One region of the Micrococcoides hystricis genome, then DNA from elsewhere that is predicted to be linked to it. Evidence: riboswitches for the same ligand, from Rfam matches in the RefSeq annotation. Region 1 holds a riboswitch; each other region holds the start of a gene.
The links. A riboswitch is a leader RNA that binds a small molecule or an ion and turns the genes downstream of it on or off. The one in region 1 is predicted to bind S-adenosylmethionine.

Region 1 (5,526 bases):
CGGAGGCCATCGGGAGTTCCTCGGCGGTGAAACGTTGCCGGTAGATGGACTCTGGGTGTTCGGCCCGCAGGAAGTTGATCATGTCCTCGCGCACCAGTGCCCGCAGGTCCCACAGATTACCGGTGTTCGCTGCGGAGACCACGATGCGGACCTTGATCATCCCGCCCAAGGCTTCGGTCACCTGGATGGAGCGGTCCCGGCCGTCCCACAGGTCGGTGGATTCCACCAGCTGGCTCAACCGCGCCCGCATGGCGTCCACCGGCACGGACCAGTCAACCTCGAACTCGACCGTGCCCGAGGCGGAGGAGCCGGTACGCGTGAAGTTCTCGAACGGATTGGTGGTGAAGAACGTCGAGGGGTAAATGACGCGGCGCTCGTCCCAGATCTTGACCACAACGTAGGTCAAGGTGATGTCTTCCACCGTGCCGAAGTACTCTTCCACCTGCACCACATCGCCCACCCGGATGGCGTCCGTGAACACGATCTGTAGTCCGGCAAAGATGTTGGCCAAGGAGGATTGCACGGCCAGACCGGCGATGACCGAGAGGATACCGGCCGAAGCGATCAGACCGGCACCCACCGCGCGGACCGCAGGGATGGTCAGCAGCCCGATGGAGAGCACGATCACCACAATCGCGACGATCAGGATGCGCCGGATCAAGACCGTCTGGGTCTGGATCTTACGGGCGCGCCGGTCCGTGACGGAGGCGCCCTCGTACTTGGTCAACATGGCCGTCTCTGCGGTCTTGACCGCGTTGATGAGCAGCCACGCGATGCAGCCCAACCCGGCAAACAGCAGGATCCACTGCACCAGTGACATCAGGGTGAAGCCCTCGATGGGGATCTGGTTCAGGGTGATTTTCCCGGTCATGAACAGCACCGCCAAGAACAGCGGGGTGCGCATCTTCTTGGCGGCGGCCAGGGTCTTCGGTGAACGCCGGAACACCTGCCGCAGGATCAGCGCCAACAGCACCGTCACCACGATCGCCACCAGGATGGAGATCCCCACGGATAACAGGGTGCCAAACAGCGGGCCGGCCGTATAAACGGTGCGTCCGACCTCCTCGGTCACCTTCTCCGTGACCTCCCCCAGATCCGAGGGCGTCGGTTCCGGTTGAACAGACAGGAACGTGTCAAACATGCGGTGAAACATCATCGCGTTCCAGCCTAGTGGCGTTTGCTGTGAATAACCTTCGCTAAACTGAAATCATGCTGAAAATCACCGATCTGCGTGCCCAAGATTTTGACCCGGCAGCCGTCGTGCCCCGCGCCCTGATGGACGTCTCCGAGGCCCTCGACATCGTCCAACCGATCTTGAACCAGGTCAAAGACAACGGTGAAGCAGCACTACTTGACCTTGCTGAGAAGTTCGACGGCGTCCGGCCCGCCTCCCTGCGGGTGCCCGCCGAAGTCATCGCGTCGGCCCTGAAAAACCTTGACCCGGCCATCCGTTCGGCCCTGACCGAGGCGATCCGCCGGGCCCGCATCGTCCACGCGGCCCAACTGCCCGCCGATTCCACCGTGGAACTGGCCGTCGGCGCTGAAGTCGTGAACCGCTGGGTGCCCGTCGACCGCGTCGGGCTGTACGTCCCCGGCGGCAAGGCCGTCTACCCGTCCTCGGTGGTGATGAACGTGGTGCCCGCCCAAGCGGCAGGCGTGCCCTCCTTGGCGATCGCCTCCCCGCCCCAGGCCGACAATGACGGCTGGCCGCACCCCACCATTCTGGCCGCTGCCGCCCTCCTCGGGGTTGATGAGGTCTACGCGGCAGGCGGCGCCCAAGCCATCGCCATGTTCGCCTACGGCGCCAAGAACGCCGAGGGAGAAACTGTCTGCGCCAAGGCAGACCTGGTGACCGGGCCGGGCAACATTTACGTCGCCGCAGCCAAGCGCGCCCTGCGCGGGGTCATCGGCATCGACGCCGAGGCCGGCCCCACCGAGATCGCCGTACTGGCCGACGCGAGTGCCAACCCGGAGTTCGTCGCCGCAGACATGATCTCCCAAGCCGAACATGACCCCATGGCCGCCTCCGTCCTCGTGACCACCTCCATGGAGTTCGCCGAGGCCGTCAACACCGCCATCACCGCCCAGGCCGGTAACGCAGAACACCGCAAACGCATCAACGAGGCGCTCACCGGCGAACAATCCGGCATCCTCGTCGTCGAGGACCTCGACACCGCCATCGAACTGGTCGATGAGTACGCCGCCGAACACCTGCAGATCATGACGGCCGATGCCCGCACCGTCGCCGAACGCATCCGCAACGCCGGGGCCATCTTCGTCGGGGACTACTCCCCCGTCCCACTGGGTGACTACTCCTCCGGCTCCAACCACGTGCTGCCCACCTCCGGGACCGCGAAGTTCTCCTCCGGGCTCAACGTAACCAGCTTCTTGCGCTCCCAGCAGCTGATCCACTACTCCGAGTCCGCGCTGGGCTCCATCGCGCACAACATCGAAGCCCTCGCCGTCAACGAAGGCCTCCCGGCCCACGGCGAGGCCATCAAACTGCGCTTCGAAAACTAGTAAGTTTCAACTCCGTGGCGCTAAGTTACGTGGCCGTTACGGACCTTTTGCAGCTGCGGGCCCCGTGCCCCTAAGCTGGAAACCAGAATCATGAGTGTCACACACACAACAGCAGCCCTGGCTGAGTGACCGGCAACCCTCCGCAGCGAGTGGGGTGCCCCAGGTGAGGATTCGGTCGTTCCTTGGCATGTAACGGATCGGGAACGGCAAGTACTGCATCAAGGAGTCTGCTATGACCACCGCCCTTACCCAGAACGCGAACGCCAACGCCCGTCTCAACACCCAACTGGACCCGGCAAGTGTGCGCCAAGCCTTCGGCCAATACCCCTCCGGGATTGTGGCCCTCACGGCGGAAATCAACGGTGTCAAAGAAGCCTTGGTCGCATCGAGCTTCACGGTGGGGGTCTCCCTCGAACCGGTGCTAGTCTCGCTTGCGGTCCAAAACACCTCCCGCACCTGGCCGCGGTTGCGCGAGGCCGAACGCATCGGCATCTCCGTGCTCGCCGACGGTCAGCACAATATCTGCCGTCAACTCGCAGCCAAGGAAGGCGACCGTTTCGCCGGTATCGACATCGTCCACGGGGGCGTACCGGGCCAGTCCGGCCCGCTCTTCTTGGCCGATTCGTCACTGTGGTTTGAAACCTCCGTCTACGGCCAGTTCCCGGCGGGCGATCACACCGTGGTGCTCCTGGAAGTCCACAGCCTCGAGGTGCAGGAGGGCACCGCCCCGGTCGTGTTCCACAACTCCCAGTTCAAGAACCTCGCCCGCTAGCGCACGCAGCTGCTGATCTCTTAACCGCACAGCGCCAGCTTTCCTCAGGCATAACCTGATGTAGCTGGCGCTGTGTGTTATTGGTTTATGTGGTCGGCAGGTGCCTGCCGCGGCCCAAGATTAGAGAACCGCTGGGGCTTCCGCCGGGGTGACGATGTCCGTGGAGATCTTGCCCAGACCGTCCAGTGACACTTCCACGTGGTCCCCAGCCTTCATGTAGAGGGCCGGGGTGCGTCCCTTGCCCACACCGCCGGGGGTACCGGTCAGGATCAGGTCACCTGGGCGCAGCGGGAGCATGGTGGACAGGTATTCGATCAACTTGGCTGGTTTGAAGACCAGGTCGTTGATCTGGTGTTCCTGCATGACGTTGCCGTTGAGTGTGGTGCGCAGGATTGCGGTGTCGAAGTCGAGCTCGTCAGGGGTCACCATGTACGGGCCGACCGGGGTCGACTTGGCCCAGATCTTGCCTTGGGTCCATTCGATGGTCCGAGCCTGCCAGCCGCGCATCGAGATGTCATTGGCGAGGGTGTAGCCGGCGATGTACTCTTCGGCATCCTCTTCGGCGACCTTGTAAGCGGTCTTGCCAATCACGATTGCCAGCTCTGCTTCCCAGTCCAGATCCGGATCTTCCTCGACAGCACCCACCGGGTCTTTCGGCCCGGTGAGGGTGTCGGCGAACTTCGGAAACACGGTTGGGTATTCCGGCAGTTCGCGGCCCATCTCCAAGATGTGGCCGGCATAGTTCAGGCCTACGCACAGCACCTTGGACGGGCTCGGTACAACTGGCGCTAGGTCGGCTGCGTCTTCGGCAATCTGTGCGTCGGCTGCCTGCTGGGCGATGGTCTTCCAGTCAGCGTTTGCCAGCAACTGGTTCAGGTTGTCGTAGCCCTCGATGACGGTGTAGGTGTCACCGTCTTTGCGAGCTGCAACGGTACTGTTATCTACACGTAGTGTCGCCAATTTCATGGAGGCACTCCATTTCTGAGTCGAAATCTAGTGGTTGGTTGACGTACGGCCTGGGATCTCTAGCTCGTAGAAGCCCCACGTGCTGCCCTCCGGGACAACCCCGGCAAGCATGCGGCCGCATTCTGCCGTCACGGCGAGACGGCTACCGCGATGCTGGGTACCAGCGTGGCTGTCGCGGAAGAAACGCTGCAGCGCGGAATGACGCATAACCTGGAAACCAGCAAAGCGGTGAGCAATCTGGCTGATCTCCAACGCCGTGCGGGTGGCGAGGTTGGTCGCCAACCGTGCCATGGTTTCCTGCTGCTGGGTCGGTTCTTCGTCAGCCTTCAGGGTCTGCTCATAGCCGCTCCAAGTTTCAGTCAGCAGCGCCAGCGTGCCACGCACGTGCGAATAATGACGGGCGAACTCGTAGAAGAACTCGTCGCTGGAGACCGCACTATCGCCACGGCTGTAGTGCTCCCGGTTAGCTGCCGCGCTGGCGAGCTGCTTGAGCTCATCCAGCATGCGACGGCCCACGCCCTGCGACCAAGCAGCCTGCTTCAGGCTGTCGACGAGGGTCGGGGACAGCTTGCCGGTCATCCCGCGACGACCGCCATCACTGCCTTCCACTGTGTAGGCAAACTTCTCTGGAACGAACAGGTCCTTGGCCTCGTAGTCCAAGCTGGAGGTCGCGAGCAGCCCCAGCATGTCCCAGTTGTCGCTCATGAACAATTCCGAGCGAGGCACCAAGCAGACGATCTTCTCCCCGGTCCCCTCGACGGTGACACCCATGTTGACGTGGGTGGCCATGGAGGTACCAGCCATGAACGGCCAGGACCCGGTGACCTGGTAGCCACCGTCCACCTTCACGGCGGTGCCGTGGAAGCTGGTGGATTGGCCGGCCACGCGTGGCCAATCCGCGCCGTTGAAGAGCTTTTCGGCGTTTTCCCGGCTCAGGAAGGTCGCTGCGACCCCGGTTTCCCCGGTGAGGACACGAGCCAACCAACCCAGCGAGGCGTCGGCGTGGGAAATCTTCTCAATCACGCGCAGCAGTTCCAGCGGGGTGGCTTCGAAGCCGCCCAAGGAGGTCGGCACCGAGAGCTTGAAGATCCCCGTCTCCTTCAGCGCGTTCTGCACTGCAGGGGTCGGCCGGCGCAGACGCTCGCCTGCCTCGGCTTCCGACTGCAACAACGGGAAGGCCTCGTCAATGGCGTCTAAGATCTGTTGGATTTCGGGGCGCAACTCTGGCAGCTCTGGCGCCAAATCAATGTCTACCATCATTACTTCTC
Region 2 (5,526 bases), on a different contig from region 1:
TCAAGACCGCAGACGTTGGCATTGCCATGGGGGATGCAGCTCCGGCCACCAAGGCGGTTTCGCGTATGGTGCTGCTGGATAACAAGTTCTCCCGGTTGCCCCACGTGCTTTCTGAAGGCCGCCAAGTCATTGCGAACACGGAACGGCTGTCGAATCTCTTCCTCACCAAGACAACCTTCGCGACATTCTTTGCGTTGGCGTTCGGCGCCTTGCTCTGGACGTTCCCGTTCCTGCCCCGGCAGTACTCCACGATCGATTTCCTGATTTTGGGTGCACCGGCATTCTTCCTGGCCATGCTCACCAACCCACGGCGCTACGTACCTGGCTTCTTGGGACGAGCATTGCGGTTTGCGATCCCGTCAGCCTTCGTCGTGGCCAGTGCCGTTGTTTTGGTCAACACATACGCCTACAAGCTCAAGGACTCGTTGACTCCTACCCACGGCGACTACTCCTTGGAGCAGGTCCAGACGGCTTCGGCGGTGACTGTGGTGTTGCTGGGCCTGTGGCTGCTGAATGTGGCATCCCGGCCGCTGAATGCCAAGAAGATCATCCTGATCGTCTCGCTGTACGTCTTGCTGGTCCTGGTGCTGACGGTTCCCATTTCGCTGTTCTTCCACCAGTTCCAGCTCCCCGATGCACCATTGTGGTGGGCCGTGGGCATCGTCTCCACTGTGGGGATGGCCGCCATCGAAGGTATTCACCGGTGGCACCGGAAGAAGTATCCGTTGGCCCCCTTGGACCCGATCGTTCTCGACATCGAAGAAGCAGAAGAAACGCCAACAGCGAAAGCTGGGTAACTAAGACTTCGATTCTTGGCTCGAACCAGATAAATTAAAGATGACAAGCGCGCTTAGCACTTTAATGGTGATGAGCTCAGGCTAGGAGGAAAATATGAAAATCGGTCGACTACTCACCCTCGGACTTGGTGTAGGAATTGGCTTTGTCCTCGGTTCCCGTTCCGGTCGTGACAGCTACGAACGTATGAAAGACGAAGCTCGTCGCATCTGGGAGGACCCTAAAGTTCAGTCCACCATTCACGATGTCACTGACAACGTTCGCGAGCACGCTCCAGAGGCTGTGAACAAGGTTGTCGACACCGTCACCGACCTCACTGGTCGTGACGGCAATGACAAGGACAACGCTACCCCTAATCACAAGCCTGACGTGGTTTCTGATCCAGAGCTCGGCGGCAGCGAAGCTGCTTCGGACTGGGCTTCCGAAGGCGGAGCCCCAAGCCCTCGCCGTAGCAACTAAAACATCCCGCTCTACCTAGAGCAAGCAAAAGTGGGCCTGTGCCGGTTTTCCGGTACAGGCCCACTGCTGTGCTGAGGTAAAGGTTCTAGTTCTCTAGAGCCGCTGCACCTTCCTGCTGGAGTCGCTCCGAAACACCGATGCTCCACAACGGGTCAGCCGTGCGCTGATTGACCGCAAAATCACCCAGGATCCTTGCCTTGTAAACCTGAGGATTATGCGAGGCAATCGTGCGCGCATTACGCCAATACCGATCGAGCCCGGTCACCTTGCGGACGGCAGATGCCCCAAGGGCATCAAACAGCGCAGTACCGTTCGCCAAGGAGAGCTCATTGACCACCAGCTGGGCGGCAGCGGTTGCCCGCTCCACCGCAGCAAAGGCAGCTTGCTGTTCAGCCACCGATCCGGTGGCGCTGCGTGCCGCAGCATCTAGCTCAGCGGAGGTTGACAGCACAACCGCCTTCGCCGCTGCCGCACGTGCATGCAACTGCCCAACGACCGCCAACAGTTGTGGGTCTTCACCGGCACGCGGAGCATTCCCGTGAGAATAGGTCCGTGTCCGTTCAGCCAACAACCGTGCCGCGTGAGCGGCGGCGGCCTGCGCCGTACCAGCTTGTGCAATGTTCAGCACATGCTGGTACAACGCTGTCTGATAACCAAACCGTTCAATGGCAGGACGTACCTGCGAGGTTGGGGCAACCGCTTGCTCTAACTCCGCAGCGCCGGTACCACTTTGCTGTTGACCAAAGCCATCCCAGTCATCATGCACCCGGACCCCGTCTTGAGCCTTCGGGACCAGTACCGTCACCTCCTGCCCGGTTTCGTTGATCGCTGTGACGTCCAACAGATCCGCAAAGATGCTGCCGGTTGTGTAAATTTTCTGCCCCGTCACACGGACAGAATCCTTATCCACCTGTTTGACCTGTGTCTGACTACCCGTCAGGTTTCCGACTCCAGGTTCCGTCCACGCGTTGCCCACTAGCTGTCCTTGGGCGAACCACCGGAGCCGTTCTTGGTAGGTGTGGGCTTTGAATGACCGCTCGGTGGAGACATGTCCGCCTTGCGACTGTTCGTCACCAGCTTGCTCCGCCCGGTGCCGATCCTTTTCGTAGTGGAAGCGCGCGTCTTCAACTACTGCCAGGTGTCCTCGGAAGATTTGTGGGATGGCGCTGTCGGCTGCGGCCAGCTCAATCAGCAGTTCGGTCGTTTGGTACCAGTCCAGTTCCAGACCGCCAAAATCTCGGGGAACACGCAAGGCCGTGAAACCGTGGCGGCACAACTCTTTGACCTGTTCTACCGGGAGCTCGTGGTCGTTTTCTCGCTGCTGGGTACCGAGCTCAATCCGGCTAAACAGTTCCCGCAGTAGAGGTAGTTTTTCGCTCATGATCATCAATCCTTCGGGTGCCGCAGCTTAGGTGTAGAGGCTGATGGGCTGGTATTCGCCGAGCAGGAAGTGGGCGCCCACTTCGATCTTCTTGTAATCAACCGGGTCATGCAGCGAGTGCGTGCGCACGTTCCGCCAGTACAGGTCGAGCCCAGTTTCTGGCTTGGCTGAGGAGGAACCGGTGAACTCGAAGACACGGTTGGTCACATCGGTCGCCACGTCAGAGGAAACCACCTTGGCTTGGGCAATCTGAACCTCTAACTCGCTGCGTGCCTCTAGCGTCAGTGCCCGTCCAGTCGCCAGCGTGGCGTCAAGAATTCCGTTCACTTTCTCGGTCAGGGCGGCTACCGCGACCGTCCGGGCGTGGAGCTCTCCCACTAAGCGTTGGAAGATGTGGTCTTGGTTGTAGCGTTCTGCCTTCGCCAAGAACCAGGCGTTCTGCCGCTGGTTGATCAATGTCTTGCCTTTTTCCAGCGCCCCTTCGGCGATTCCAAGGTAGAAGTTCACGAAAGCCAGTTGGATCAGTGGCGCGATCAGAGCCTGCCACGCGGTCCCCTTGTCTAGACCGACTAGAGCGTCGGCACCAAGTTCAACATCCTCGAAGGTCACTGAGCCTGAAGACGAGAGCCGCTGGCCCAATGCGTTCCAGTCCCCGTGGTGTTTGACACCGGCTTGTTCTCGACCGACCAAAGCTGCCTGGCCGATTCCGGTGTTCGGTCCGTCAGCAAGTACACCTAAGACAAAGATGTATTCTCCAACTCCAGCCCCGGTAGCAAAACGCTTAGTCCCGTTGAGCAGTAAATTCTCGCCGACCTGACGCAGGTTCAGATGAGGATCAGTCGGATTGACGGCATCGCCGACAAGAGCCTGTTCATCTGCAATCTTGCGCCACAGGCGTGCGGTTGTCTCTTCGTCTCCGAAGACACCGATTCCGGCGACGTTCACGCTGTGGTAGGCGAACAATTGGGCGATCGAGCCGTCTACTTTGGCCAGCTCCCGCACAATCTCGAAGACGGTGGAGAAGGCTGCGCCGCCGCCACCAAATTCACTCGGGATGATGGCCGTGATCAGGTCGTGCTTGCGCAGGATCTCAACTTCGGCAAATGGTTCTTGGTTGGCAGCGTCCCGAGCGAGTACGTCTTGTGCTAGTTCTGCGGCGGCTGCTTGGGCCTTCGGCACCCAGTACTCAAGTTCACCTTCAGCCGCGGGTTTCCAATAAGCGGTGGTCTGCGTGGTTAGTGTGCTTGTCATTGTTCTTCTCCTTGTGGTCGGGTAAGCGGAAGCGCCCACCCACCTCACAGAAGAAGAGGTGGGAAGGAAACTTCCATCGATCCTGGCAGGAGCACCTTGTCCCCGCTGTGGTGGAGCCGGTTGCTGCAGCGTCATTGAGCCAGATCTCTCAGCTGCTCTAGATGGTCGATTTCTTTCGTATTGAGTTCTCTATATTTAGTTTTGTGTACTGGATTTAGGACACGAGGCTGCGGGCGAGGCTGTAACAAGCCGCGGGGTGGGTGTCCTTAACCTTGTCACCTTCACCGAAGAGCTTGTTACGCAAAGAGCCGTCCGTATATTCGGTCTTGTACGCTCCGCGTGCCTGCAACTCAGGAACCACGTATTCAACGATGTCTTCGAAGGTTCCCGGGGTGATGGCGTAGGCCAGGTTGAAGCCGTCAACATCGGTTTCGCGCTGCCAGCGGATGAGCTCTTCGGCGACGGTGGCGCCAGAACCAACGAGAGTCGGTCCGAAGCCGCCTACCCCAACCCATTCACTGAGCTTGCGCACTGTCCACGGTTCGTTGTCAGCGGTTCCAGTCTGAAGACTGGTGACCAGAGATTGGATGGCATTGGATTCGACATCACCGATTGGATCATCCAAGTCGTACTTGGACAGATCGACTCCCATCCAACCGGAGAGAAGCACTAGCGCGCCCTTGGGGTCGGCGGACTTGACGTATTCTTCGTACTTGGCTTGAGCTTCCTCATCGGTCGCGCCGGTGATGATGGTCTGCATGGTGAAGATCCGGATATCGTACGGATCGCGACCTGCAGCGACCGCATTCTCACGGATAGAGGCGACCGTCGATTTCAAAGTCTCGATGGTGTTGTTGTTTACGAAAACGGCTTCGGCGTGTTTACCTGCGAACGCTTTACCTCGCGGCGACGCTCCAGCTTGGAAAATAACAGGGGTACGCTGTACTGACGGCTCGGTGATAGCAATGCCCGGAACTTTGAAGTATTTGCCTTCATGCTTGATCGGATGCACCTTGGTCGGATCAGTGAACACACCGGTCTGTTTGTTGTACTGAACAGCGTCGTCTTCCCAGGAGCCTTCCAACAGCTTGTAAATGACTTCTAGGTACTCGTCCGCGTGATCGTAACGCTCATCGTGTGCCATCTGATCGTCATTGCCCATGTTCTGGGCTGCCGACGGCAGGTATCCGGTCACGACGTTCCAACCAACACGCCCGTTGGTCAGGTGATCGAGAGTAGCGAGGCGACGAGCGAAAGGGTACGGATGCTCGTAGGCGGTACCGGCTGTGACACCGAAACCAAGATGCTCGGTCACGGCAGCCATAGCGGAAATTAGCAGGGCTGGATCATTGACCGGCACCTGAGCCCCGGTCAGCAGAGGCGCCTCGTTGGACCCGCCGTAGACATCGTAGGTGCCAAGTACATCTGCAATGAACACACCGTCAAATAGGCCCTTTTCGAGGGTTTTAGCTAGGTGCGTCCAGTACCCGATCGTGTTATAGTCACGAGCTTTATCCTCTGGGTGGCGCCACAAACCTGGGGACTGGTGAGCAACACAGTTCATGTCGAAGGCGTTGAAAAGGATCTGACGGGACGCTTGCTGTGCGTTGGTGCTCATAAAGCTCCTTCTTCTCTCTCGC
Region 3 (5,526 bases), 160 kb from region 1:
TTGGGCCCCCACAGTCCGATGCAGCAGCGCTGGTCCGTGACATCGGTGACGGTGATCTCGGCGTCGGGGTTGGCAGCGTTGAAGGCCAATGCGCGCTCGGTCAGGTAGGCGGTGTCGATCCCGGTGTTGGCGCCGATCTGGAAGTGCTCTTCACCCCAGCGGGTGACGGTGATGTCCGAGCGGATGCGGCCGGCGTCGTTCAGCAGCAGGGTGTAGGTGACGGAGCTGAACTTGCGTTCGCCGGGTTTGTCGATGATCGAGGTGGTCAGCGACTCCAGCAGCGCCAGGCTGCCCGGTCCGGTGACTTCCAGGTGCTTCAGCGGGGTCATGTCATACATGGCCACGTTGGTGCGGGTAGCGTAGGCCTCCGCGGCGCTGATGGGGCTGGAATGCTGGGCCGCCCAGCTGTCCCGGGCCGGCGGCAGCCAGTCGGCGGGCAGCTGCTGCAGCAGGTGCTCGTTGGCCTGATACCAGTGCGGCCGCTCCCAGCCGTGGGCCTCCAAGAAGTAGGCTCCGAGCTGCTGCTGGCGGTCGAAGAAGGGTGAGGTGCGCAGGTTCCGCGGGGAGGTGCGCGGCTCCAAGGGGTGCTTGATGTCGTAGACCTCGATGAAGGATTGCGCGGCGGTTTCCGCCACGTAGTCCTCGGTGAGTTGGACCTGTTCGAAGCGGTTGATGTCCAGCTCCCGCAGATCCACGTGGCTGTACCCGTCGACGAGGAGTTCGGCCAGCGATTTGGCCACGCCGGCGGAGTGGGTGACCCAGACGGCCTCGGCGAGGTAGCAGCCCTTTAGCTGCGGGGCTTCACCGACCAGTGAGCCGCCGTCGGGGGTGAAGGAGAAGATACCGTTGAACCCGGTGGCTAGCTCCGCGGTACGCAGGGCGGGCAGCAGTTTTTGGCTCTGGGCCCATTGTGGGGCGAAGTCCGCCGGGGTGAAGGCGAGCATGGAGGGCATGTTCTCTGCGGTGACCTCGCCGTCGGGCAGTTCCGTCAGGGCGGTCGGCATGGGCCGGTGGGCGTAGGAGCCGATCCCGATGGCGTCCCCGTGCTGGCGGTAGTACAGATCCGCGTCTTGGTGGCGAATCAGCGGCAGGGTGGCGTTATTGCCGCTGCCGATGAGGTTGGCCGGCAGGGCGCTGGCGAGCTCGGTCAGCTGGGGGACAGCGGTGGTGGTGGCGTATTGGTGGGCCATCGGCACCAGCGGGATGGGCATGCCGATCATTTCTCCGAGTTCCGGGCCCCAGAAGCCGCCGCAGCAGACCACGATGTCCGCCGGGATGCGGTGCTCGCCGGCGCGGACCGCGCTGACCCGGCCGCCGCGCTCCTCGATGGCGGTGACGCGAGTGTGGGGTAGGAAGGTGGCGCCGGCATCGGTGGCGCGTTCGATGAGCAGCTCCACCGCGAGCAGGGCGGAGGCCAGGCCGTCGGAGGGCACGTGTAGGGCGCCGAGCAGCTCCGGGCCGTCCCCGTCGCCGGCCAGCAACGGGTTGAGGGTGCGGGCTTGGTCCGCGTCGATGACCTGGGCGTCGACCCCGGCCAGTGCGGCGAAGTTGGCCCGGCGGTGCAGCTCCGCCAGGCGTTCGGGTGTGGTGGCGATTTCCAGGCCGCCGACCGGGTTGAAGGCGCTGACGCCGTTGCGCGTCAGCGAGGCGAGCTTTTCTGCGGTGTAGCTGGCCAGCCGCGTCATGGTGCGGGACGGGTTGGCTTGGAAGACCAGCCCGGGTGCGTGCGAGGTGGAGCCGCCGGTCAGTGGGATGGGGCCTTGGTCGAGAACGGTGATGTTGGTCCAGCCGCGGGCGCAGAGCTCTTCGGCTAGGTTGGCGCCGACGATTCCGGCGCCAATGATGACCACGCGTGGTGTATGCATGGGGTTCCTTAGGCTTGGCCGGCGAGCGTGACGCCCGGTGGCAGGTTGGGTTCTTGGGCTGATTCGTGGACGTAGATGTCCCCGTCGATCACTTCCACGTGGTGGGTGCGCACCGGAAGTTTGGCCGGTGGGGAGTGGACGTCCCCGGTGCGCAGGTCGAAGACGGTGGCGTGCAGCGGACATTCGACGGTGCAGTCCTCCAGCCAGCCCTCGGACAGCGAGGCGTCCTGGTGGGTGCAGGTGTCATCGATGGAGTAGAGCTCGCCGTCGTCGGTGTGAAAGACGGCGATCGGTGGGCTGGTCGGGATTCGGACGGCCTCGCCGCGGGCGAGATCCTTCAGCGGGCAAACCTTGTGCATGGCACGCTCCTAACAGAATGAGGAGGAGATAAGAAGTTGTGATTAGTGCAACTCATTGCGCTATACCCAATTGTGTTCTGTGTCACAGTTTGCTGTCAATGATTTTCTTGGCGCGAGTTTTGCGGCTTGATTCTGCGGCTCTGGATGGGGCGAGCAGCGCCCAGATGAACGTTTGTGACGGGGCCGGTTCTCGGTGCGACGGTCCGAGGTCTTAGGGTGGGGGCAGAATCATGAGTTCCAACGCGAAGCTCTGGCTGGTTGGACGGCAACCCTCTGCACGTAGTGGGGTGCCCCAGATGAGGATTCGGTCTGCGGTTTGTTCGCCGTGGACAAGTACTGCCCCGTGGAAAGGGTGACACTTCCCCAACCCCTCATTTTTCAGCTCCTGTGAGCTTGCCATCCCTCATCGCCCTGCCCGAGTGCGCCTGCGCGCCGCCGGCCGGCAACACTAGAACACTTTTTGACGACTCCTCGAAGGACTTTTCCATGACCGCAACCTTGGACACTGCCACGTCGGCGACATCTGCGCAGCAATCCCAACGACCATCACTGAACGAGCTGCGTGAACGCTTCCGCCCGGTCTTTGACGCCATCGCCCACGGCGCATTGGAGCGCGAGCTGAACCGCGAACTGCCCTACGAACAGGTGCAACTGCTGGTGGACTCCGGCTTCACGGCCCTACAGGCCCCGGTGGCCTACGGCGGAGCGGACATCGCGGTGGCGGATCTGTACGAGTTGCTGATCGAGCTGGCGGTGGCCGATTCCAACCTGCCGCAGATCCTGCACGCGCACTTCGCGTTCACCGAGATCCACCGCTTCAGCCCGCAGCCCATCAGCGACTGGTGGCTGCGTCAGGTGGGTGCCGGGAAGGTGATCTCCAACGGCATGGTGGCCCTCGGCGGGCCCGGTGAAGTGGAGCAGACCGAGGACGGCGAGGTGTATTCGGGCACCAAGACCTACTCCACAGGGGCGCTGTTCGCGGACGAGATCTTCATCGTCGTCGGCACCAAGGAATCCGGCATGCCACTGATGTATGTGGTCCCCGCCGAGGGCGCCGGGGTGAACCGGGTGGATGACTGGGATGGGATTGGCCAACGACTGACCGCCAGCGGGACCACGGTGTACGAACGGGTGGCGCTGGATCCGGAGAAGGTGCTGGACATCGAGTCCCCTGCGGGCCTGCTGGTGGCACCGGCGGTGCTGTTCATTCACGCGGCCGCCCAGGCTGGGATTGCCGAGGCCGCGGTGCGGGATGCGGCGTGGTTCGTCCGGCAACGCAAGCGCACCTACGGGCACGCGGCGGCGGAGTATCCGAAGGACGATCCGCAGGTGCAGGAGGTGGTGGGGCGGGCTGCCTCCCACGCCTATGCGGCGAAGCAGTTGGTCCGGCAGGGCGCTGCCGATCTGCAAGGTTACCTGGCCCGGGCCGGCCGGCTCAGCGACACCACGAGCCCGGAGTATCAGCAGCTGTTCACCGAGGCGGTCACGGATGTGAACAGTGCCGCGGCGGCCGTGTCCGAGCACGCGCTGGCGGCCACCAACCTGCTGTTCGAGGTGGGTGGGGCCTCCGTGCTGCAGCGGGAACGGGGCTTTGACCGGCATTGGCGCAACGCCCGGGTGCTGGCCTCGCACAATCCGGCGCACTACAAGCTGCGGGTGGTGGGCGAGTACCTGATCAACGGGACGACGCCGTCGCCAGATTCCTTCGTCCGCCCGGTGAAGCCGGAGGAGACCAAGTGAGCCAGCTTGCCGAACACCTTGCGGAACAAAGAGTGGATGAACCGGTTTCCGCCGCGTGGGAGCGGCTGCAACCGGTGTTCGACGGGATTGCCGAGAAGGCGGCTCAGCGCGAGCGGGCGCGGGCGTTGGATCACGACGCGGTTGAGACGTTGGTGGCGGCCGGCTACACGAGCCTGCGGGTACCCACCGAGTACGGCGGCGCCGGGCTGAGCCTGAGTGAGTTCTATCCGTTCGTGGTGGAGCTGGGTGCCGCCGATTCCAATCTGGTGCAGGCGCTGCGGGCCCATCAGTTGCACGTGGAGATGGTGCTCGCCAACCCGGATCAGGAGTACCGAGACAGGTGGTTCCGCCGGATTGCGGCCGGGGAGGTGGTCGGGAACGCGGTGACCGAGGTCAACGGGGTGCTGGGCGAGCACACCACGACGGTGACGGTGCAGCCCGATGGCAGCTGGCTGCTCAATGGCCGGAAATACTACTCGACGGGCAGCCTGTACGCAGACTGGATTCTGGTGACCGCCGAGGTCGACGGCTCGGTACGCGGTCTGGCCGTACGGGCGGATGCGCCGGGTGTGCGGCAGGTGGATGACTGGGACGGTTTCGGCCAGCGGCTCTCCGCATCCGGCACCACGGTGTTCGAGAATGTTGTGGTGGACCCGGCGGAAGTCTCCCGGCCGGGCGAGGGCCTGAGCGATCATGATGCGCCGAATAGCTTGCAGGCGCTGGCGCAGACCGTGCACCTGGCGGCGTTGGCCGGGCTGGTCACCGGCGCCGAGCGGGAATTCGTGCGGTATGTGCGGCAGCGCCGTCGGACGTTCTCCCACGCAGCCGCGCAGGTACCGTCCCGGGATCCGCAGGTGCTGCAGGTGTTGGGTGAGGTCTCTGCGGCCGCCTACGGGGCCCGCGCCGTGTTCGAGTCGCTGATCCGGCAATTCGAACGGGTGCAGGCCCGCGAAATTACCGGGGAGGTTACGGCCGCGGAGTTGGCGGCGCTGGATGTGGCGACATATCAGGCGCAGCAGGTGATCTCTCAGCAGAGCCTGTGGGCGATCAACCACGCGTTCAGCGTTGGTGGGGCCACAGCTGTCACTGAGCCGCTGGGGCTGGACCGGTACTGGCGCAACGCCCGCGTGCTGGCTCAGCACAACCCGGTGATTTACCGGAACCGGATCATCGGGGACTTCTTGGTCAATGGGACCGCGCCCGGCCCGCAGTACGGGGTGGGCAACATTAGCTGATTCCGACGGCAGAAGTCAGGGCCGTAGAGATTCGGGGAAGCCAGTCCATTGCAGGTCGCGGCATAGATGGCTCATGTCGTTGAAGAGGGTGATTGTTGGAGGCAGCGCTGGTCGATTCTCGATCACGGTTAGAGCAGCGTTGGCGCTGTTGAGTCCGAGCCATCGTACTGCCGGGGCATCCAAGGCGTGTCGGACAAGCCAGGCGATGGGGTATGAGTGGGTAATCAGTACCTCGTGAACATCGTCAACCCCGTCAACGGGAATGGCGAATCTTGCAGTCAGGTTTTGAGCGATTTCATGCCCGACCTCAGCCTCTTGGGCATCGAA

Region 2: another riboswitch for S-adenosylmethionine. It lies ahead of ACFFFR_RS07200 (acyl-CoA dehydrogenase family protein); the one in region 1 lies ahead of ACFFFR_RS11110 (flavin reductase family protein).
Region 3: another riboswitch for S-adenosylmethionine. It lies ahead of ACFFFR_RS10390 (acyl-CoA dehydrogenase family protein); the one in region 1 lies ahead of ACFFFR_RS11110 (flavin reductase family protein).

What each region holds. Positions count from the first base shown of each region.
Region 1 covers NZ_JBHLUB010000032.1:173,075-178,600, reverse strand. The annotation lists gene ACFFFR_RS11120 (mechanosensitive ion channel family protein) at 1-1,141, opposite strand, end outside; gene hisD (histidinol dehydrogenase) at 1,210-2,520, shown strand; SAM riboswitch class IV at 2,607-2,739, shown strand; gene ACFFFR_RS11110 (flavin reductase family protein) at 2,753-3,292, shown strand; gene ACFFFR_RS11105 (fumarylacetoacetate hydrolase family protein) at 3,413-4,258, opposite strand; gene ACFFFR_RS11100 (acyl-CoA dehydrogenase family protein) at 4,286-5,518, opposite strand; gene ACFFFR_RS11095 (flavin reductase family protein) at 5,518-5,526, opposite strand, start outside.
Region 2 covers NZ_JBHLUB010000029.1:58,448-63,973, reverse strand. The annotation lists gene ACFFFR_RS07215 (HAD-IC family P-type ATPase) at 1-797, shown strand, start outside; gene ACFFFR_RS07210 (hypothetical protein) at 892-1,254, shown strand; gene ACFFFR_RS07205 (acyl-CoA dehydrogenase family protein) at 1,340-2,635, opposite strand; gene ACFFFR_RS07200 (acyl-CoA dehydrogenase family protein) at 2,663-3,886, opposite strand; SAM riboswitch class I at 3,957-4,054, opposite strand; gene ACFFFR_RS07195 (LLM class flavin-dependent oxidoreductase) at 4,101-5,504, opposite strand.
Region 3 covers NZ_JBHLUB010000032.1:17,908-23,433, forward strand. The annotation lists gene ACFFFR_RS10380 (GcvT family protein) at 1-1,865, opposite strand, end outside; gene ACFFFR_RS10385 (bifunctional 3-phenylpropionate/cinnamic acid dioxygenase ferredoxin subunit) at 1,874-2,224, opposite strand; SAM riboswitch class IV at 2,451-2,566, shown strand; gene ACFFFR_RS10390 (acyl-CoA dehydrogenase family protein) at 2,711-3,964, shown strand; gene ACFFFR_RS10395 (acyl-CoA dehydrogenase family protein) at 3,961-5,199, shown strand; gene ACFFFR_RS10400 (histidine phosphatase family protein) at 5,215-5,526, opposite strand, start outside.